4 regions of the Pseudomonas sp. P110(2024) genome follow, and region 1 is predicted to be linked to each of the others. Evidence: riboswitches for the same ligand, from Rfam matches in the RefSeq annotation. Region 1 holds a riboswitch; each other region holds the start of a gene.

Region 1 (5,255 bases):
GCCAGCACTCGGCGGACAGGCCCACGCCCTTGCCCGGCAGCCATTCCAGGTTGCCATGCTTGCCCACATGAATCACCGCGTCGGCGGCATAGCCGTTGCGCAGCCAGAAGTGAAACGCCAGGTAGCCATGGGGCGGCACCAGGTCCGGGTCGTGGTATACGGCGCTGTGGTCCACCTGGTAGCCCCGCGCCGGCTGGATGCCGACGAAGGTCAGGCCGTAGCGCAGGCCGGCAACCATCATGCGCCCACTGCGGAACATCGGGTCCTGCTCGGGCGGCCCCCAGCGCTCCAGCACGGCGCGTTGGTTGGTCTCGGGCAAGGCGGCAAAAGCGCGCTGGTAGTCGGCCAGGGCCAGGCTCTGGGCGCAGGGGCGCTGGTCGAGATGGTCGAGGTCGTTGGTGACCCCGCCGAGCAACTGGTGAATCAGCTCAGTGCCGGTTTCAGGCAGGCCAGCCACTGGGTAACCCTGCGCCTGCAGGGCCTCAAGGATATTGAGCGCCGCGCCCGGCGTGTCCAGGCCGACGCCATTGCCGATGCGCCCGTCGCGGGTCGGGTAGTTGGCCAGCACCAGGGCCACGCGCTTTTCCTGGTTGTCCAGGCGCGCCAGGGTCACCCAGCGCCGTGCCAGTTCGGCGACGAAGTCCATGCGTTCGGGGTGGGCCCGGTAGCAGACCACATCGGACTGGCTGCGCTCGCTGCGCCAGGCCAGGTCCTTGAAACTCACCGGCCGGGTGATGATACGCCCGTCCAGTTCCGGCAAGGCGATGTGCATCGCCAGGTCGCGGGCGCCCAGGCCCTGCTCGCTCTGCTCCCAGCCAGGTTGGTTGTCCTGGGCGCAGATCGCCTGCAGCACCGGCACATCGCGGCGCAGCGGACGCAGGTTGGGTTGCTCGGGGCTGGACAGGGCGAAGCCTGTGGTGTTGATCACCACCTCGGCCTGCACCTCGTCGAGCCAAGCCTCGACCTGGTCCAGGCAGGCGCGTTCCTTTAGGCTGGCCACGGCAATGGGCAAAGGATTCAGCCCGCAGGCCTGCAGGCGCTGGCAGAACACATCGATGAACGCCGTGTTGGCCGCCTGCAGGTGCGAACGGTAGAACAGCAACGGCGCCACCGGATGCTCCGGATTCCACTCGGCGTACCAGTCCTCCAGGCGCGCCGTGGCCTTGGCCGGGTGATAGACCGCCGTGCGCGGCAAGGGCTGCGGCTCATCCCATGGGTAATCACAACCCAGCCATTGGCTGGCCAGGCAGTTGAACAGGTTAACGGCGTTGGCCTTGCCGCCCTGGCGCAGGAAGTGCCAGAGGCGCTCGGCCTGTTCGCCGCGGACCGTGCCCAGGTCGGTAAGCTCAGGATCGGGGCGGTCGTCGCCGGGCACCAGGATCAGCTCGACCCCACGCTCCGCCAGTTCGACCAGTTGCTCGACACCATAGCGCCAGTAGCCGACGCCGCCATGCAGCGACACCAGGATCACCTTGGCATGGCGCAGCACCTGGTCGACATACACGTCGACCGAGGCATGGTTCTGCACCTGCATCGGGTTGGCCAGGCGCACGCTGGGAAAGTGCGCCGGCAGCTGCTCGGCGGTTTCGGCGAGCAGCGCCAGGTGTGAATCACCGCTGCAGAGGATCACCAGGTCGGCGGGGGTCTGGCCGAGGTCGGCGATGCTGTCGTCCGGCACGAAGCCGCCGGGTTGGGTCCGCAGCAGGTGCATGGATCAGGCGCCCAGGGCCTGGCGCAGGCGCGCTTCCAGCTGTGCGGCGTCCAGCGCCTGGCCGATCAGCACCAGGCGGGTGATCCGTGGTTCATCGCTACGCCAGGCGCGGTCGAAATGCTTGTCGAAGCGGGTGCCCACCCCCTGGATCAGCAGACGCATCGGCTTGCCGGGAATCGCGGCGAAGCCCTTGGCGCGCAGGATGCCGAACTCGGTGACCAGCTGGGTCAGGGCGTCGAGCAGCAGGCTCTCGTCGGACTCGGGCAGATCGATGGAGATCGAGTCGAAGGCGTCGTGGTCATGGTCGTCATGGTCATCGCCGTCGTGATGCGAGTCGTGATGGGTACGGCGACCATCGATATGCACCTCGGACTCGGCGCCCACGCCCAGCAGCACTTCCAGCGGCAGGCGGCCGCTGCTGGCCTCGATCACCTTGACCGCCGGCGGCAGTTCCTCGGCCACCTCGGCACGGACCTTGGCCAGGCCCTCGGCGTCGATCAGGTCGGCCTTGTTCAGCACCACCAGGTCGGCACTGGCCAGCTGGTCGGCGAACAGCTCGTGCAGCGGCGACTCGTGGTCGAGGTTGGGGTCGAGCTTGCGCTGGGCATCGACCTGCTCCGGGTAGGCGGCAAAGGTGCCGGCGGCCACGGCCGGGCTGTCGACCACGGTGATCACCGCGTCGACGGTGCAGGCGTTGCGGATTTCCGGCCATTGGAAGGCCTGTACCAGCGGTTTGGGCAAGGCCAGGCCGCTGGTCTCGATAAGGATGTGGTCGAGGTCGCCGCGACGGGCCACCAGCTCGCGCATCACCGGGAAGAACTCTTCCTGCACGGTGCAGCACAGACAACCGTTGGCCAGCTCATAGACGCGGCCGTTGGCCTCTTCCTCGGTGCAGCCGATGCTGCACTGCTTGAGGATCTCGCCGTCGATGCCCAGCTCGCCGAATTCGTTGACGATCACCGCGATGCGGCGGCCCTGGGCGTTGTCGAGCATATGGCGCAGCAAGGTGGTCTTGCCCGAGCCGAGGAAGCCGGTAACGATGGTGACGGGAAGCTTGGCCAGTGTTTTCATGTCGCGATGCCCTTGGCAGCAATGGCGCGGGCATGCAGGACGACAGCCACGGCCCTGCCGGCCTGGCGCGTTCGCCACCGGATCACCCCGCCCGGTTGAAAGTCGAAAACGTCACGAGGCAGGTCTCCTGGCTCGCACCGCTGCGGCTCGCTGGCCGGTGGGCCGGCGCCTTCCCGCGCGCCTGCGCAGTGGCTGTGCCGAACCCTTCAGTGCTTACAGTTGCGGGGGCAGCCGCGGCTTGTACCGCGTTCCCGTCTTAGCTCGGGCCAACGCCCGAGAACCTCGCAGCGGCAAGGCTACGCAGTGCCTGCCTGGCGGTCAACCGCCATGGCGATTGACGCGGGCCCGGCCCCGTGATTTGCTAGCGCATTGCGTTCAGGTGCCCCCGACGGGGGTGAAACGGGAAACCGGTGCGTCGCGCCTCCATTGCTAAGGAGCCGACAAGGCCGGTGCTGCCCCCGCAACGGTAAGCGAGAGAAGCGTCCGAACCACTGTGCCAACAGTAAGGCATGGGAAGGTGACGCCCCACGGAGTCCTGCTCCACCTCGCCAGCCCGGAGACCGGCCTGACACGTGCTCACAGTACACCCCGCGGTGGGCGGGCGTCGTCGTATCACCTGGGCCAATCGTGCCCGGGGTCGTCGCGCATGTCCGTTGCCACAACAAAAGCAGCAGAGGAACGCGTCATGCCCATCACCAGCGCCAAACACAGTATCGCCACCCCCGTCAGCCTCAGCCAGCGACTGATCGTCGCGGTCGGCGCCAGCCTGCTGGGCCTGTGCCTGGTGTACTTCGCCGGTTTCTCGCACATCGAGGCAGTGCACAACGCTGCCCACGATACCCGCCACAGCGCCGCCTTCCCTTGCCACTGAGTAAACCCGCATGATTACGCGCATCGCCCGTACCGCGGGCTTCAGCGGCCTGCTCGCGGCCCTGCTGCTGACCCTGCTGCAAAGCTTCTGGGTCACCCCACTGATTCTCCAGGCGGAAACCTACGAGTCCGCCGCCCCGGTCGACGAACACCATGAGCACGGCGACGCCACCGCGCCCCACGAGCATGAGCACAGCGCCGAAGCCTGGTCGCCGGAAGACGGCTGGCAGCGCGTGCTGTCCACCACCGGTGGCAACCTGGTGGTCGCCGTCGGTTTCGCCCTGATCCTGGTCGCTCTCTACGGCCTGCGTGAACCGAACCGCGTGGCCACCGGCGCGCTGTGGGGCCTGGCCGGCTTTGCCGTGTTCTGCCTGGCGCCGACCCTTGGCCTGCCACCGGAACTGCCCGGCACCGCCGCCGCCGACCTCGGTCAGCGCCAGACCTGGTGGATCGGCACCGCAGCGGCCACCGCCGCCGGCCTGGCGTTGTTGGTGTTCGCCCGGCACTGGCTGCTCAAGGCGCTGGGTGCCGCTCTGCTGGTGATCCCGCACCTGATCGGCGCGCCACAGCCGGCCGTGCATGAAAGCCTTGCGCCGCAAGCCCTCGAGACCCAGTTCAAGATCGCTTCCTGGCTGACCAACGCCGCGTTCTGGCTGGCCCTGGGCCTGCTCAGCGCCTGGCTGTACCGTCGCTCCAGCCAGGCCTGATGCGCGATCTGCCTGCTCAGCCGGCGTTGTACGCCGGCTTTGGCTGTCGCCGCGGCTGCCCGGTCGAGACCCTGGCGGTATTGCTGCGCCAGACCCTCACCCGCAACGCCCTGCCCCTCTCGGCCCTGCGCGGCATTGCCAGCATCGAGCCCAAGGCCCGCGAGCCCGGCCTGCTGGCACTGGCCGAGCGCCTAGGGCTGCCGTACATCTGTTTCGATGCCGCGCATCTACTGGTTTTCGAAGCGCAGCTCAGCCAGCGTTCGCCCACGGCGTACGCGCAGACAGGCTGCTGGGGCGTCGCCGAAAGCGCCGCACTGGCCCTGGCCGGCGATAACGGCCGCCTGCACGTGCCGAGGCAGGTCCTCGGCAGCGCTACCCTGGCCCTGGCCATCGGCGGATAATCCGCCACTCTTCTATACAAGGAACCCCCATGACGGTCTATTTCATCGGCGCCGGCCCCGGCGATCCCGAGCTGATCACGGTCAAGGGCCAGCGCCTGATCCGCCAGTGCCCAGTGATCGTCTATGCCGGCTCCCTGGTCCCCGCCGCCGTGCTGGAAGGTCACCAGGCGCACACGGTAATCAACAGCGCCGAACTGCACCTGGAGCAGATCGTCGAGGCGATGCGCCAGGCTCACGCCAACGGCGAGGACGTGGCGCGCGTGCACAGCGGCGACCCCAGCCTTTATGGCGCCATCGGCGAACAGATCCGCCACTTGCGCGAACTGGATATCGACTACCAGATCGTCCCCGGCGTCACCGCCACCGCCGCCAGTGCCGCGCTGCTCGGCTGCGAGCTGACCTTGCCCGATGTGGCGCAGACCGTGATCCTCACCCGCTTTGGCGACCGTTCGCCAATGCCGGCCGGTGAGCAACTGGCCGACCTGGCCCGCCACG
Region 2 (5,255 bases), on a different contig from region 1:
GGCCACCGGCAGCACATGCTCGCCCAGGCTGCGCAGGCCCAGGGCGCAGTACAGCGCAAGCACATCCACCAGCCAGCCGATGTACGGCAGCCAGGACAGGATCAGCGCCAGCAGGGTCAGCGGCACCACCGCCAGGAACCACGCGGTGACGCCATGGCTGCGCCAGCCGCACCCACCGGCGTTGAAACGTTGCTCCAGGCGCGATGCGAAGTTGCCGAAGCCCACCAGCGGATGACGCCGGCGCGGCTCGCCCAGCAGCGCATCCAGGGCCACGCCCGCCACGGTCAGCAAGGCCACGCTCATGGACGCTCTCCCCAATGGTTCTCGTACAGCATCTCGCTCAAGGGCCGCTGTTCGGCCCAGTCTTCCAGCACCAGCATCGGCGCCGGATAGAACTCGGTCACCGGCCCCAGGCACAGCACCGCCATGGGCTTGGCGCCCGCGGGCATGCCCAGCAGTTCGGCCAGGGCCTCGGGGTCGAACAGCGATACCCAGCCCATGCCCAACCCTTCGGCGCGTGCCGCCAGCCACAGGTTCTGGATGGCGCAGGCCAGCGAGGCCAAGTCCATCTCGGGCAGGGTGCGGCGGCCGAAGACATGCGCCTCGCGCTTGTCCATCAACGCGGCCACCAGCACTTCGGCGCAGTCGTTGATGCCTTCGACCTTGAGCTTCATGAATTCATCGGAGCGCTCGCCCAGGGCCTCGGCGGTGCGCACCCGCTCCTGCTCCACCAGCGCCTGGATCCGCTCGCGCAAGGCACGCTGGCTGATACGGATGAACCGCCACGGCTGCATCAGGCCCACGCTGGGCGCCTGGTGGGCGGCGGCGAGCAGGCGTCCGAGCAACTCGGGGGCCACCTCGCCCCCGGCAAAATGGCGCATGTCGCGGCGTTCGCCAATGGCCCGGTAGATGGCCTGGCGTTCGGCTTCGCTGTAGGCGTGTCGGCTCATGGTCGCAGCAGCGCCGCCGCCGCGTCGGGGTTGGAGGGGAAGTAGAAGTGCACGTAGGAGGCGGTCAGACGCCCCAGACGATAGACCGCCTCGTTGCCCCGACCGCCGTTGGGGCTCTGGCCGCGGGCGATCGGCGCAAGCTCCGTGCTGGTCAGCGAGTGGTGGTAGGTGTGGCCTCGCAGGGTGCCTTCGGGTAGTTCGACCGCCTGCAGGGCCAGGGCCGCCAGGCGCTTCTGCATGGTCGCCTCGCCCGGCAGCAGGCCCAGCAGCGTGGCGCGCTCGCCCGCCACGTCGGTCAGCGCGTCGAGCAGGTAGAGCATGCCGCCGCACTCGGCCAGCAACGGCTTGCCGGCGGCATGATGGGCGCGGATCGCTTCCAGCATCGGCGCGTTGGCGGCCAGCGCCTGGTGATGCAGTTCGGGGTAGCCGCCGGGCAGGTAGAGACTGTCCACCACGGGTAGCTCGCGGTCATGCACCGGCGAGAAGAATTCCAGGTGCGCACCGAGGCCACGCAGCAAGTCAAGATTGGCGCCATAGGTGAAGGCGAAGGCCTCATCGCGGGCCACACCGATGCGCGCTCCGGCCAGCGACGCAGTCACATTCACAGGCTCAGGCTCGGCAAAACGGACCGGTGGCGGCAGCGCGGCATCGCAACTGGCGCCCAGGGCTTCGGCGGCGGCATCCAGGCGTGCATCCAGGTCGTTCAACTCGCTGGCCTGGACCAGGCCAAGGTGACGGCTGGGCAGTTCGATGCCGCGCTCGCGGGACAACCCGCCGTACCAGCGCAGGCCTTCGGTCAGGCTGCCTTCGAGCAGTTGCGCATGACGCAGGCTGCCGACCCGGTTGGCCAGCACCCCGGCGAACGGCAGGTCGGGCTGGTAGCGCGCCAGGCCTAGAGCCAAGGCACCAAAGGTCTGGGCCATGGCCGTGCCGTCGATCACCGCCAACACCGGCACGCCGAAGTGGCGCGCCAGGTCGGCGCTCGACGGCGTGCCGTCGAACAGGCCCATCACGCCCTCGATCAGGATCAGGTCGGCCTCGCCCGCCGCTTCCCACAACAGGCGGCGACTCTCCTCGGCGCCGATCATCCACAGGTCGAGCTGGTAGACCGGCGCACCGCTGGCGCGCTCGAGGATCATCGGGTCGAGAAAGTCAGGCCCGCACTTGAACACCCGCACCGTGCGCCCGAGGTTGCGGTGCAGGCGGGCCAGGGCGGCAGTGACCGTGGTCTTGCCCTGGCCCGAGGCCGGGGCCGCGATCAGCACGGCGGGACACTGGCGCGACTCACTCACAGTTCGACGCCCTTCTGCGCGCGGATACCGGCCTGGAAGGCGTGCTTGAGCATGCCCATCTCGGTGACGGTGTCGGCCAGTTCGATCATCTCCGGCTTGGCAGCGCGCCCCGTGACGATCACATGCTGCATCGGCGGACGCGCCTGGATATCCGATAGCACCTGGTCGAGGTCCAGGTAGCCGTGCTTGAGGGCGATGTTCAGCTCATCGAGCACGACGAACTGGATAGAGGGGTCCTGCAGCAACTGCCGCGACACCGCCCAGGCGGCCTCGGCAGCGGCGATGTCGCGCTGGCGGTCCTGGGTTTCCCAGGTAAAGCCCTCGCCCATCACGTGATAACGCACCTGCTCGGGAAATCGGCGGAAAAACAGCTCCTCGCCGGTGCTGTTGCGGCCTTTGATGAACTGCACCACGCCGCACTGCATGCCATGGCCAAGGGCGCGGGCAAGCATGCCGAAGGCCGAGCTGCTCTTGCCCTTGCCGTTGCCGGTCAGCACCAGCAGCAGGCCGCATTCATTGGGGGAATTGGCGATGCGCTCGTCGATGATCGCCTTCTTGCGCTGCATGCGCGCCAGGTGACGTTCGTCGCGTTCGATGGATTCGCTCATCAGGGGTCTCCGCAGGCTGTCGCAGCGGCGGCGACAGGTAAAAGGCAGGCAGACGAGGAGCGCGCAGGAGGCATGGCAAGGGCCACATCGCACCGCGCATCACCCTCCGTGATGCCGTTTGGCAGTGACAGGCCGGTCTCCGGGCTCATGAGCGGGCGCAGGCCCTGGCTACGCGCCTTCCCGGACATGGACATCCAGTGGCCTTGCGTAGCCGTCGACTCATCTACCGTTGCGGGGGCAGCGCCGGACTCGCGCCTACTGGCGCCCACCGGCTTCCCAGTTTCACCCTGCCGAACCGTAGCTCGCGGGGCACCTGAAGCACGCCGCGAAGGTTAGAGGGTTGCACCGGGAGCGTCAATCGAGCGAGGGCCGATCTGGCCTGGATCAATGGCCGATTCACCAGCTTGTGCCACACTCAGAGCAGTGATATCACATAGCTATCACCCGGCCGACCCGGATCACAATGACAAGGAGAGCGCAGCATGCAAGGCCTGATGATCAACAACCCGCGCCTGGAGTTCCTGCGCCCGGCCCTCGAGCGCTGGGTCGACTGCATCGACCGCTTCAACCAGTTGCAGGGCGACAACGAGGCGCCCTACTGGCACGGCACAGCCAGCAACGTCGGCCTGCTCGCCGCTGCCGCCTGGCAGGGTGAGTTGGTGGCGCTGGAACGGCACATGAGCAAGAAACAGCGCGACGAGGGCGAGCGCGACGGGCGCTGCGACCTGTCGATCAGCAGCGCCGAGGAGTCGCTGTACCTGCACGCTGGCCAGCGCTGGCCGCGCATCGCTCGCCTCGACCTGACAGCGGCCCTGCAGGAAACCGCCGCCCTGGCCAAGCCGATCGCGTATGGCAGCCAACTCAAGGCCGGGGCACTGTTCGTCACACCGTGGAAGGCCGGCCAGCATGCCAGCCCCGAGGAACTGCAGGACCTGGTGGACGATCTGCAGAAGCACACGGCCTGTGCGCTTGCCTGGTACTTCCCGTATGCCTACCGCAAGCTGCACAACGAACTGGGGCAGTACTATCCCGGAGTGGCGCTTCTGCTCAAACAGGCTTGATGCCAGCCAGGCAATACTGGACCAAGTTCATACCCTGCCCGCGCCGGTAGGTATCAGGGATTCTGCGCCAGATGCCCCGGCGGCAGCACCCGTTTGGCCTGGAGGTAGGCCTTGGCCCAGTAGCTGTTGGACAGGTAGTCCAGGCGCACGGTGCCGCCCGTCGACGGTGCATGCACGAAGCGCCCTTCACCGACGTAGATGCCGGCATGGCTGACCTGCGACCCGCCGCTGGTGGCAAAGAACACCAGATCACCCGACTGCAGCGAATTGATATCCACATTTGGCGCGCGCATGACGATCATCTCGCGAGTCGAGCGTGGCAGACTGATACCCGCCGCATCACGGTAGACATAGCCGATCAGGCCGCTGCAATCGAACCCGGCATCCGGTGTATTGCCACCCCAGCGATACGGTGTGCCCACCAGGCCGATGGCGCGAAACAATACATCGTCGGCCGCAGGCGACGAAGGCGCCTGATTGAACACCATCGGCTGTTTGGGCGTGGGCGCCGGCGCAGGTGCACGGCTGGAGCAGGCCGCAAGCAGGGCCACCAGGGAAAAGAATGCGAAGCGCGCCAACATCGCCATGATGCGAACGTCCTGTCGAAAATCCGACGGCCACGGCCGAAGGTAAAAAGAGTTGAGAATTTAGATTAGACGCTTTCTGTAAATGCGCACGGCGGCGAGCTTTTCAGCTACGCCGCCGTGCGAGGTTACAGCATTTTGATATCAAATCAATTGCGCGAGATCGTGGTCGGCGCCATGGCGAGCGCGCGTTTGGCCTCGATGAAGGTCTTGCTCCAATAGCGATCGCCCAGGCTGTCGATACGCACACCACCGCTGCGGCGGCTGCTGGAGTGGATGAACTGGTTGTCACCCAGGTAGATGCCGGCATGGCTCACGCGGCCACGGCCGTTGGTGCTGAAGAACAGCAGGTCGCCGGGCTTGAGCTTGTTACGGGCGACCTTGGGCGCGTCGACGTTGATCATCTCGCGGGTCGAGCGCGGCAGGTTCATGCCCGCCTCTTCGCGGAACAGGTAGCCGATGAAACCGCTGCAGTCGAAGCCGGACTTCTCGGAGGTGCCGCCAAAGCGGTAGCGGGTGCCGATCAGGGCCATGCCGCGTTCGAGAATGCTGTCGGCCAGCACAGGCAGCTGGTATGGCTTGCCGTTGCTGGAGAAGGCGTCAAGGTCGTCTTCGCTGGCCAGCTCTTCCTCGGTGAATACGGAAGAGGCGGAAGCCTTGGCCTTGACCGATTGCTCGGCGGCCACGCGGTGGTCCTGCGAGGGTGCGACCGGGCCGGTGGAGGCACAGCCGTAAAGAAGGGTGACAAGTGCAAGTGGCA
Region 3 (5,255 bases), on a different contig from region 1:
CTGGTTGAGGGCGACGATACGCGCAGGCGCCGCAGCGGGCCGTTGCCAGTCCTGCCCACAGTTGCGATAGCTGTCGGCCAGGACCGGTGTGCCACAGCACAAGGCCAACGACAGCAGCCAGGCGCTACGCATCGCCAGCCCCTCCTTTGATCAGCAGTCTTTCGGCGATCCTTGCGCCCTGTAGATGCATTTCCACCAATTCCTCCACCTCCCGATCATCACGTACCCGATACCAGCAGCCGTCCGGGTGCACCGTCAGTACTGGCCCCAGGTTGCAGGGGAACTGGCAACCAGTGCGAGTCAGCAGCACGCCGCCCGGCGTCTCGATCAAGTCATGGTCCAGCAGCCGCCGGCGCAGGCGTTTCCACAACGGCAAGGCACCGCGCCGCACACAGCGCGGGCCGGTGCACAGGAACACTTGGCGAGCATGCTCGGGCACACGCGACCAGTCCGGATCGCTGGCCACCGCGTTGACCTGGTCGCACGGCAGGTGGCGGGTGTGCTCACCGATGCTGGCACAGGCCGCCCGCGCGTCCAGGCCGCGACGGCCCAAGGCCTGGGCCGTGACCCAGACACCGGCCCGACCTTGCGCCAGACGCCCCAGCTCATCGCGCAGCCAGTCAAGGTAGGCGCTGTCCGAGGTGGGTTCCAGGTCCACTACCAGCAAGCGCTCAACACCCTGGTCAAGGGCCTCGCGGATAACCACCCACAGCCCATCGAAGCCCTCCAGGGTATCTACGATATCCCGGCCCGCCTCGCGGCCACGCAGGTCGCGGACCTCGGCGCCAAAGGCTTCGGCCGCAGAGCCAACGCCCAGGCCAGGGCCGACGAACAACACGCGCTGGTAGTCCATGCTCACGCCCCTCAGAAGGTGTAGGTGTACCGCAGTTCGCTGGTGAACGGCCGTCCGAGATTGTCGACGTTGCTCGCCCGGCTGGTGACATAGTCGCGGTCGAACAGGTTCTCCACCAGCAGGCTCAACCGGTGCTGGCGGGCACCGTCCAGGTAGCGGTAGGCATCGACGTCGACCACCGAGTAATGGCCGTACTCGACGCCCTTGGAGCTGACCACATCGCGAATGTAGCGAATGGCCCCTCCGGCACCCCACATGCGGTCCGCCGATTCGTAGCCGAGCCGCGAGCGGGCGAAAAAACTCGGCACGTCGTTGATCGTCGCCCCGGTGCGCGACTCGGTGAGGTTACGGGTCATGTCGGCCTGCAGGCTCCATTGGTCGTCGAGCTGGATACGTGCATCGGCCTCGAAACCCCGCATCTGCACCTGGCCCTGGCCGTTCACCCACTGGCTGCCGTCCAGGGTGATCAGGTCGGTGATCTTGCGCCGGAACACGGTGACACTGGCGCTGAATTCGCGCGCCAGAAGCAGGCCGTGGTAGTCCAGGCCAAGCTCGGCGTTGCGGCTCTTCTCGGGCTTGAGGTCGCGGTTGCCGATCTCGTCGCCGGGCTCGTTGACGAACAGCTGCTCGGCGTTGGGCAGCTTGTAGGCGCTGCCGTACTGGCCACGCAGTTGCCAGTTGTCGTTCAGGTCGTACAGCGAGGTAAGCATGCCGACGGTGGCGCTGTCGCCGCCGCTCATGGCCTCGTGGCGCACGCCAAGGCTCGGGTGCCAGTCCGGCAAGGCCTCGATCCTGGGCCGCAGCTGGGCATACAGCGCATTGGCCTGGGCCTTGTTGTCGTCGATCACCAGCACATCGTCCTGGCCCTTGAACCACTGGTTGTCGGAACCGAACACCAGCACATGGCCGCCGTCGAGTTCGGCCTTGCCCTCGGCCTGCACGCCCCAGTCGGTGAAACCCCAGTAGTCGTCGTGGTTGACCACGTTACGGCTGCCATCGTCACGGTTGTTGATGCGGGTGTAGCGGGTGTCCCAATCGTTGACGTGGCCCTTGATGAAGTAGCTCAGGCGCTCGTTGAGGCGCTGCTCGAAGGTCGCCGTGGCGATCTGCTGCACGCGGTCGTTGGTGGTCTTGTAGTTGTTCACTGGCCGGGCGAAATCAAGGTTGGCGTCGGTGTACTGGTAGAACAGTTCCAGCCGCGCATCGTCGCCGAAGGCCTGGACCGCCTTGCCGCCGAAGGTGGTCACCTCGTAACCGCGTTTCTTGTCGCTGACGTTGCCGCTGTAGTCGCGGTTGCGAAACGGCTGGTAGCCATCAGAGACGTTGTGGCTGACATAGGCCAGCAGGCCCAGGTCGCCGAAGCCGTTACTGAAGATCCGCTCGACGCGGGCGTCCTTGCTGCTGCCGGCGAAGCTGTCCAGGCCCAGGTTGACCTCACCCGAAGCCTCGCGGCTCTGCGGGCTGCGGGTGACGATATTGATCACCCCGGCCACCGCCTGGGTACCGAATAACAGGCTCTGGCCGCCCTTGAGCACCTCGATGCGCTCCACCGCGTTGGCCGGCAGGGTGTCCAGGTACAGGCCGCCGTACAGGCGGTTGTTCAAGCGCACGCCGTCGAGCAGGATCAGGGTGTCGTCGTTACGCCCGCCGAGCAGCGAATAGGTGCCGTAGTCGAACGGGCCGTTCTTCGGCGCGACGTAGAAGCCGGGGATGAACATCTGCATCACCCGGGTGATGTCGGCGCCGGGGCCGGCGCGCTCGATCTGCTCACGGCTGACGATCTCGACCTTGCTGCCGTACTGGGCCATGGCGGCGACGTTGGTCGACTCCACCGAAGGCGCGACGACGATCTGCTGGTCGAGGACCAGGGGCGTGTTTTCGGCCAGTGCCAGGGGACTGGCCAGGCATCCCAGAAGCAGGGTCCGGGCCTTGGGGGATAAACGTCGGGAGTGAATCACAGCAATCATGCTCTTCTCGAAAGTGACTTTCGCAGAAGCACGCAGGAGCACGGATCGCGCACACGCCAATACCGGCCCATGCCCGCCCACCGCAGGAGTTTGCCTACCACATTCCAGGCCGGTCTCCGGGCTCGCAAGACTAGACGCCTTCACCTTCCCATGGCGCATTGGCCACAGTGGTCTGTCGAAGGCATCACTTGCATACCGTTGCGGGGGCAGCACCGGACTCGTACCGGTTTCCCGTTTAACCCCATGCGCGGCGGCATGGGACACCTGAAATCGGTCGGCATCTGAACACCTGGGGCCCAGAGGCGTCAAGCCAGGCAGGCGTATCGTTTCGAATGCTTTTTATCGCCGGAACACTCTAGGCAGATGTGTCAAAAGTTGTAGAATCCGCACGCCTAACCCATTCCCTTCGAGCTTTGCCGATGAAGCTGGCCCGCCACACACGATCGCAAGTCGCCTGGGTGCTGTATTTCAGCATCTTGTTCGGCTCGTTGCTGTGCGCCATGGGCCATGGACAGATGGCAGGCTTGCGCCTGGCCGGCCTGGATGACGCCGCCTGGTGCGCGGCCGACAGCAGCGGCGTGTTCAAGGGCGACCAGGACATCACCGACCCGGTGCTGCCTGCCGGCGGCGACTGCGTGATCGCCAGCCTGTTCAGCGCCACCCTGCTGGCGGTGTTCTTCGGCCTGCTGGCCTTGCTCGCCGGGGAGTCGAGCAAACCCTTACCCAGACAACCCGCGCCGCCCCTGCCCAAGCAGCGCTGGCCCCTGGTCAATCCGCGCGCCTCCCCCGCTTCGCTTCTCGCGTTCTGACATCGCCACGCCCAAGTACTACTGCCTGATCGGCAGCGGGCGTGCGCCCACCGATTTCAGCCAGGAAGCCTTGCATGTTCCGCATGACCACTTTGGCGCTGCTCGTAGGCAGCGCAACCTGCGCCTGGGCGCAGGATGACACCCTGACCCTGCCCGCCAGCAACGTCACGGCCACCGCCGACCAACCCAAAGAAGCCACCACGCTCGATCTTGACCGCCCCATCGAAAGCGGCTCGCGGCTGAACCTCAGCGCCCGCGAAAATCCCGCCTCGGTCAGCGTTGCCGACCGCAAGACCATGGAACGCATCGGCGCGCGCAACTTCCAGGACGCCGCCAACGCCCTGCCCGGGGTCAACGCCTCGGCACCGCCCGGCTGGGGCGGCTACGTGTCTTACCGTGGTTTCAACGGCGCCCAGATCAGCCAGTTGTTCAACGGCATCAACCTGCAGTACGGCGCCACGGCGCGCCCGGTTGGCGCGTGGATCTACGACCGCGTCGAACTGCTCGGCGGCCCCTCGTCGTTCCTCAACGGCAGTGGCGCGGTCGGCGGCAGCCTGAACATGATCACCAAACTGGCCAACCGCGATGAGGACAGCTTCGAAGGCCGCGTCAGCTACGGCCGCTACGACACCCTGGAAACCTCGGTCGGCTTCAACAAGGCGCTCAACAGCGGCGACGGCCCGCGCCACTACGCGCGGCTCGACTACAGCCGCACCAGTACCAATGGCTACATCGACCGCCAGGAGAACGGTGCCGGCAACCTGGCCTTCTCGCTGCTCAGCGACATCAACGAGCAGCTCTCGCACACCCTGGCCATCGAGTACCTGGAAGAGAAGGAAGACAGCCCGTACTGGGGCACGCCGGTGTTGCAGCCGGCGGTCGGCACCCTGCACATCGACAAACACAATCGCTTCAACAACTACAACGTCGAGGACGGCCGCTACGAGCAGCGCACCCGCTGGCTGCGCTCGATCACCGACTACCGCATCGACGACAGCAACCAGCTGCGCAACACCTTCTACCACTACAACGGCCAGCGCGATTATCGCAACCTCGAGGTGTACCGCTACAACGCCAGCAACACCAACATCGCCCGCTCCGGCGGTTACCGCCAGCGCCACGACCAGGAGGTCAACGGCAATCGCACCGAATTGACCCATCAAGGCCAGCTGTTCGGTCTGGCCAGCGACTGGGCGTTCGGCGTGGACTACAGCCGCAACCAGCAGACCGCCTATCCGCTGTCCAAAGGTGCCTTCGACATCATCGACCCGAATGGCTTCCAGCCCGACCACTTCCTCGACATCCCCGGCATGGACGCGCCGCGCGCCAAAGGCCGCAGCACTACCACCGACACCACGGCGGGCTTTGTCGAGAACCGCACCCGCCTGACCGACCAACTGTCGCTGATATCGGCACTGCGCTACGACCATATCGACTTCGACGTGGTCGACCACGTGAGCCGGGCCAAGCTGGACCGGCGTTGGGACGCCTTCACCGGGCGCCTGGGCCTGGTCTACGACCTGACGTCCAATGTCAGCCTGTACACCCAGTACAGCACCTCGGCCGAGCCGCCGGGCGGCTCGCTCACTGGCGCCTCGCTCAGCCAGGTCGGCGACTTCGACTTGA
Region 4 (5,255 bases), on a different contig from region 1:
GAGCGGCGGCCCGAACAGCATCACGGTCACCGCGAACAGGGTGACCAACTGGCCCGCGCCTGCGACCGACAATCCAAGGTCGCGTGCCAGCGCGGGCAGTAGGCCAAGAATCAGGAACTCGGTGGTCAGCACCGCGAAGCCGCCGACGGCGAACAGGCCGATCGACAGCCCAGCACGCGGCGTCGGCCGCGCCAGGGTGGCATGGGTCAAGCTGGAGGTGGACATCTACTGCGATCCTCGATGAATGGCAGGCCAGCTTAATCTGGAATCTTGTTCAGATTACTGGTAGATATTCCCTTATCAAGTGAACCATATTCAGTAATCGCGAACCCATGCCATGTCCGCCTCGGAACGCCTGAAAGACATCGACTTCTTCGTCAGCGTGGCCAACGCCGGCAGCTTCATCGCCGCCGCCGAGCGCATGAACCTCACCAGCTCCGCCGTAAGCAAGGGCGTGGCCCGCCTGGAGAAACGCTTGCAGGTGCGCCTGTTCGAGCGCACCACCCGACGCCTGGCCCTGACCGACAGCGGCGCCGACTACTACCGCACCTGCACCCGCGTGCTGGCGGAGATCGAAGAGGCCGAACTGGCCCTCAACGACGAGCACAAGACCCCCTGCGGCAAGCTGCGCATCGACCTGCCGGCCACCTTCGGCCGCCTGCACGGGCTGCCCGCCGTGCTCGACTTCGCCGCGCTGCATCCGCGATTGCAACCGCACATCACCCTCTCCGACCGCTTCGTCGACCTGGCCGAGGACGGCATCGACATCGTCGTGCGCATCGGTGGACCACAGACTTGGCAGCCGGGCATCGAGCACCGCTACCTGGGCAGCCAGCGCCTGGTGTTCTGCGCCGCCCCCGCCTACCTCGCCCGGCACGGCACGCCCCGCGACCTACAGCAGTTGCAGGCCCAAGGCTGCGTGCTTTACGCCTGCGCCGACGGCAGCACGCCGGCCCTGCACTTCGCCGGTGCCCGTCCGGGCCTGGCGCAGCTGCGGCCGATGCCGGGCCGCCTGGCCATCGGCGATGCCGAGGGGCAGGCCCTGGCCATCAGCGCCGGGCACGGCATTGCCCAACTGCCGACCTGGCTGGTGCAGCGCCAGCTCGACGCCGGGACGTTGCAGCAAGTGCTGCCGGAGTACGCGATGGAGGGGTTGCCGATCAACCTGGCCTGGCGTCGCAACCGTGGGCATCTGCCCAAGGTGAGCGCGACGGTCCAGGCCCTGGCCGAGCGGCTGGGACCACTGATTCAGGGCTGATTCAAGTGGAGTGCCAGCGCATGGCTGTATCCAGGCACAAACAAATGAAATAAAATAACATTTCATTTGAATGATACCTCTGCCAGCGACCCTCCTCGATGACCAGCCTCCCGACCGCCCTCCCCAGCCAACGCCTGCACAGCATCGACGCGCTACGCGGCCTGGTGATCCTGTTCATGCTGCTGGACCACGTGCGCGAAACCTTCTTCCTGCACCGTCAGGTCAGCGACCCGATGACCATCGACGCGACCGACCCCAGCCTCTTCATCAGCCGCACCCTGGCGCACCTGTGCGCGCCGGTGTTCGTGCTGCTCACCGGGCTGTCGGCCTGGCTTTACGGCGAAAAGCACCAAGGCCGGGGCGATGCAGCGACGTTCCTGTTCAAGCGCGGCCTGTTCCTGGTGCTGCTGGAGCTCAGCCTGGTCAACTTCGCCTGGACCTTCCAGTTGCCACCGAGCGTGATCTACCTGCAGGTGATCTGGGCCATCGGCCTGAGCATGATCGCCCTGTCGCTGCTGGTGTGGCTGCCACGCCCGCTGCTGCTGGCCCTCGGCGCGCTGATCGTCGCCGGCCACAACCTGCTCGATGGCCTGCACTTCGCGCCGCACTCGGCGCTGCATGTACCCTGGGCGATCCTGCACGAGCGCAGCTGGCTGGAGCTGCCCGACGGCTTGCGCCTGCGTACCTCCTACCCGGTGCTGCCATGGATCGGCGTGATCGCCCTGGGCTACGGACTCGGCCCCTGGTTCGGCCGCGGCAGCGATGCCGGCGAGCGCCAGCAGCGCTTGCTGCTGGGCGGCATGATGCTGCTGCTCGGCTTTTTCGTATTGCGTATTAGCAACAGCTATGGCGAGGCGCCGTGGACGCTCTACGCCAGCGTCGGGCAGACGTTGATGAGCTTCTTCAACATCACCAAATACCCGCCGTCGCTGCTGTTCCTGGGCTTGACCCTGGGCGCTGGCCTGTTGCTGCTGCGCACTTTCGAGCGTGCGGGAGACGCCCGCTGGATCGGCCCGCTGGCAGTGTTCGGCGCCGCGCCGATGTTCTTCTACCTGCTGCACCTATATGTGCTCAAGCTGCTGTATGTGGCCTGCGTGGGGCTGTTCGGCCTGAACCAGGGCAGCCATTTCGGCTTCGACGGCATCGGCGCGGTGTGGCTGGTCGCGGTGCTGCTGGCGATCACCCTGTACCTGCCGGTGCGCGGCTTCGCCCGGCTCAAGGCGCGGCGGCGCGACATCGCCTGGCTCAAGTACCTGTAAAAGCGTTTTCACCCGATGGCCCGATGGTCTACCATGCCGCCCGCCGGTTTCCACACGGAATCAAAAGGGAATCCCGGGCGCGCCGAGGGCGGGCCAAAGGGAACTGCCCCCGCAACTGTAGGTGCCGAGCCTGCGCCATCGATGCCACTGGGTCTGCCGACCCGGGAAGGCCGGCGCCGGCCAGGACGCACCAGTCAGGAGACCTGCCGGCACGCGTTCACCAACCGGCGGGGTGTCCGGGATGGTCATCCGCCCCTGGCCGCGTGCTTGCCGCGCGACGCCTGGCGATGTCTGTCCGTGGGCCATTCCGTGCACCACCCGACAGGAGATCGCCCCACCATGCCGCACCGCCTCGCCACCCTGCTCGCCGGCCTGTCACTGGCGGGCCTGGCCCACGCCGACGCCACCCGCTACCCGCTGACCATCGACAACTGCGGCCTGCCGCAGACCTTCGCCCAGGCCCCACAGCGCGCGGTGACCATCGGCCAGGCCGGCACCGAGCTGCTCTATGCCCTGGGCCTGGGCGAGCGGCTGGCGGGCACCTCGCTGTGGTTCAACAACGTGCTGCCCGAGTTCAAGGCGCAGAACGACAAGGTCGAGCGCCTGGCCGACAACGAGCCGGGTTTCGAGGCGGTGGTCGGCAAGCGCCCGCAGCTGGTGACCGCGCAGTTCGAATGGATGGTCGGCGCCCAGGGCGCAGTCGGCACCCGCGAACAGTTCGCGGAGCTGGGCATTCCCACCTATCTGCTGCCCTCGGACTGCGAAGGCAAGGACAACCTGGTGGGCGCCGACGGCACCCGCCTGCAGCCGTTCAGGATCGACACCCTCTACAAGAGCGTCAGTCAGTTGGCCGAGATCTTCGACGTGCAGGATCGCGGCGAACGCCTCAATGCCGAGCTCAAGGGCCAGCTGGACCAGGCCCGGCAACGCCTGGCCGGCCAGGACCTGAGCCACACCAGCGCGCTGTTCTGGTTCTCCAGCGCCGACCTCAAGGTCGACCCTTACGTCGCTGGTCGCCAGGGCGTGGCCGACTTCATGCTGCAGACCCTCGGCGTACGCAATGTGGTGGAGTCCAGCGAAGAATGGCCGGCGGTGGGCTGGGAGACCCTGGCCAGGGCCAACCCCACCTGGCTGATCGTGGCGCGCATGGACCGCCGCCGCTACCCCGCCGACGACTACCAGAAAAAGCTCGAGTTCCTGCGCAGCGACCCGGTGACCCGCAACATGGACGCGGTCAAGCAAGGCCGGATCATCGTCCTCGACGCCGACGCCATGCAGGCCGGCATCCGCCTGTTCCGTGGCCTGGAGGTGCTGTCCAGCGCCTTTGCCAGTGGTAAAGCGCCACAACCATGAACCGTTTGCTGCCCATCAGTGCCTTCGCGCTGTTCGCTCTGTGCCTGGCCATGCTCGCCGGGATCGCCATCGGCGAGACGCGGATCAGCGCCGAGGTGGTCTGGCAGGTACTGGCCAACCAGCTGTGGCAGGCCGGCCATGCGCTCGACCCCATCGACGCCGGCATCGTCTGGAACTACCGCCTGCCGCGCACCCTGGTGGCCGCCGCCTGTGGCGCGGGGCTGGCGACCTGCGGGGTGATCCTCCAGGCGCTGCTGCGCAACCCGCTGGCCGAGCCGTACCTGCTGGGCCTGTCGGCAGGCGCCTCGACCGGTGCCGTGGCGGTGGGGCTGTTCGGCCTGGGCGGCGCGGTGCTGTCGCTGTCGGCCGGTGCCTTCATCGGTGCGCTGGCCGCGTTCGCCCTGGTACTGGTGCTGTCGCGGGCCAGCGGCAGCCGACACGACAATGCGCAGGTGATCCTCGCCGGCATCGCCGGCTCGCAACTGTTCAACGCGCTGACGGCGTTTCTGATCACCAAGTCGGCCACCGCCGAACAGGCCCGGGGCATCCTGTTCTGGCTGCTGGGCAACCTCAGCGGCGTGCGCTGGCCGTCGGTCTGGCTGGCGCTGCCGGTGGCCGTGCTCGGGCTGGCGGTGTGCCTGTGGCACCGCCGGGCGCTGGACGCCTTCACCTTCGGTGCCGATTCGGCGGCCTCGCTGGGCGTGCCGGTGCGGCGCACGCAATTGTTGCTGATCAGTTGCACGGCACTGGTGACTGCGGTGATGGTCTCGATCGTCGGTGCCATCGGCTTCGTCGGCCTGGTCATCCCCCACGCCCTGCGCCTGCTGCTCGGCCCCGGGCACAGCCGCCTGCTGCCGGCCAGCGCGCTGGGCGGTGCGTTGTTCCTGATTGTTGCCGACATCCTCTCGCGGACCCTGATCGCCGGCCAGGTGATCCCGGTGGGCGTGGTCACCGCCTTGATCGGCGCGCCAGTGTTCGCGCTGATCCTGGTCAGCCGCCGGGGGCGTCCATGACCGTGATGACCGCCCTCGCCAACGCCCCGCTTGTCTGCGAGGGGCTGGGCCTGCGCCTGGGCGGCCGCGAAGTGCTGCAAGACATCGACCTGAGCGTGATGCCCGGCGAGACCCTCGGTGTGGTCGGCCCCAACGGATCGGGCAAGTCAACCCTGCTCAAGCTGCTCGCCGGCCTGCGCACGCCCAGCAGCGGCAGCGTGCGTTTGCTGGGCGAGGCGCTGGAGCGCATGCCGCGTCGCCGGGTTGCGCAAAGCCTGGCGCTGGTCGAACAGCAGGCCGATACCCTGGACGCCATCAGCGTCTACGACGCTGTGGCACTCGGCCGCACACCGTGGCTGTCGGCCCTGGCGCCGTTCGGCGCGGACGACCGTG

The links. Region 1 has a riboswitch for cobalamin ahead of AC25ND_RS22770 (CbtB domain-containing protein). Riboswitches for the same ligand answer to the same signal wherever they lie in the genome.
Region 2: another riboswitch for cobalamin. It lies ahead of cobO (cob(I)yrinic acid a,c-diamide adenosyltransferase); the one in region 1 lies ahead of AC25ND_RS22770 (CbtB domain-containing protein).
Region 3: another riboswitch for cobalamin. It lies ahead of AC25ND_RS08695 (TonB-dependent receptor plug domain-containing protein); the one in region 1 lies ahead of AC25ND_RS22770 (CbtB domain-containing protein).
Region 4: another riboswitch for cobalamin. It lies ahead of AC25ND_RS07675 (ABC transporter substrate-binding protein); the one in region 1 lies ahead of AC25ND_RS22770 (CbtB domain-containing protein).

What each region holds. Positions count from the first base shown of each region.
Region 1 covers NZ_JBLIYT010000016.1:36,725-41,979, forward strand. Annotated here, with positions in the region: gene cobN (cobaltochelatase subunit CobN) at 1-1,711, opposite strand, end outside; gene cobW (cobalamin biosynthesis protein CobW) at 1,715-2,782, opposite strand; cobalamin riboswitch at 2,883-3,082, opposite strand; cobalamin riboswitch at 3,144-3,365, shown strand; gene AC25ND_RS22770 (CbtB domain-containing protein) at 3,468-3,653, shown strand; gene AC25ND_RS22775 (CbtA family protein) at 3,664-4,359, shown strand; gene AC25ND_RS22780 (cobalamin biosynthesis protein) at 4,359-4,760, shown strand; gene cobM (precorrin-4 C(11)-methyltransferase) at 4,790-5,255, shown strand, end outside.
Region 2 covers NZ_JBLIYT010000015.1:115,853-121,107, forward strand. Annotated here, with positions in the region: gene cbiB (adenosylcobinamide-phosphate synthase CbiB) at 1-303, opposite strand, end outside; gene bluB (5,6-dimethylbenzimidazole synthase) at 300-950, opposite strand; gene AC25ND_RS22365 (cobyrinic acid a,c-diamide synthase CobB) at 947-2,242, opposite strand; gene cobO (cob(I)yrinic acid a,c-diamide adenosyltransferase) at 2,239-2,850, opposite strand; cobalamin riboswitch at 2,964-3,182, opposite strand; gene AC25ND_RS22375 (hypothetical protein) at 3,333-3,911, shown strand; gene AC25ND_RS22380 (C40 family peptidase) at 3,965-4,498, opposite strand; gene AC25ND_RS22385 (C40 family peptidase) at 4,645-5,255, opposite strand, start outside.
Region 3 covers NZ_JBLIYT010000004.1:283,705-288,959, reverse strand. Annotated here, with positions in the region: gene AC25ND_RS08705 (ABC transporter substrate-binding protein) at 1-132, opposite strand, end outside; gene AC25ND_RS08700 (hypothetical protein) at 125-853, opposite strand; gene AC25ND_RS08695 (TonB-dependent receptor plug domain-containing protein) at 865-2,820, opposite strand; cobalamin riboswitch at 2,911-3,103, opposite strand; gene AC25ND_RS08690 (DUF2946 family protein) at 3,240-3,629, shown strand; gene AC25ND_RS08685 (TonB-dependent receptor) at 3,704-5,255, shown strand, end outside.
Region 4 covers NZ_JBLIYT010000004.1:79,581-84,835, reverse strand. Annotated here, with positions in the region: gene AC25ND_RS07690 (MFS transporter) at 1-225, opposite strand, end outside; gene AC25ND_RS07685 (LysR family transcriptional regulator) at 338-1,258, shown strand; gene AC25ND_RS07680 (acetyltransferase domain-containing protein) at 1,357-2,517, shown strand; cobalamin riboswitch at 2,545-2,742, shown strand; gene AC25ND_RS07675 (ABC transporter substrate-binding protein) at 2,857-3,870, shown strand; gene AC25ND_RS07670 (FecCD family ABC transporter permease) at 3,867-4,883, shown strand; gene AC25ND_RS07665 (ABC transporter ATP-binding protein) at 4,880-5,255, shown strand, end outside.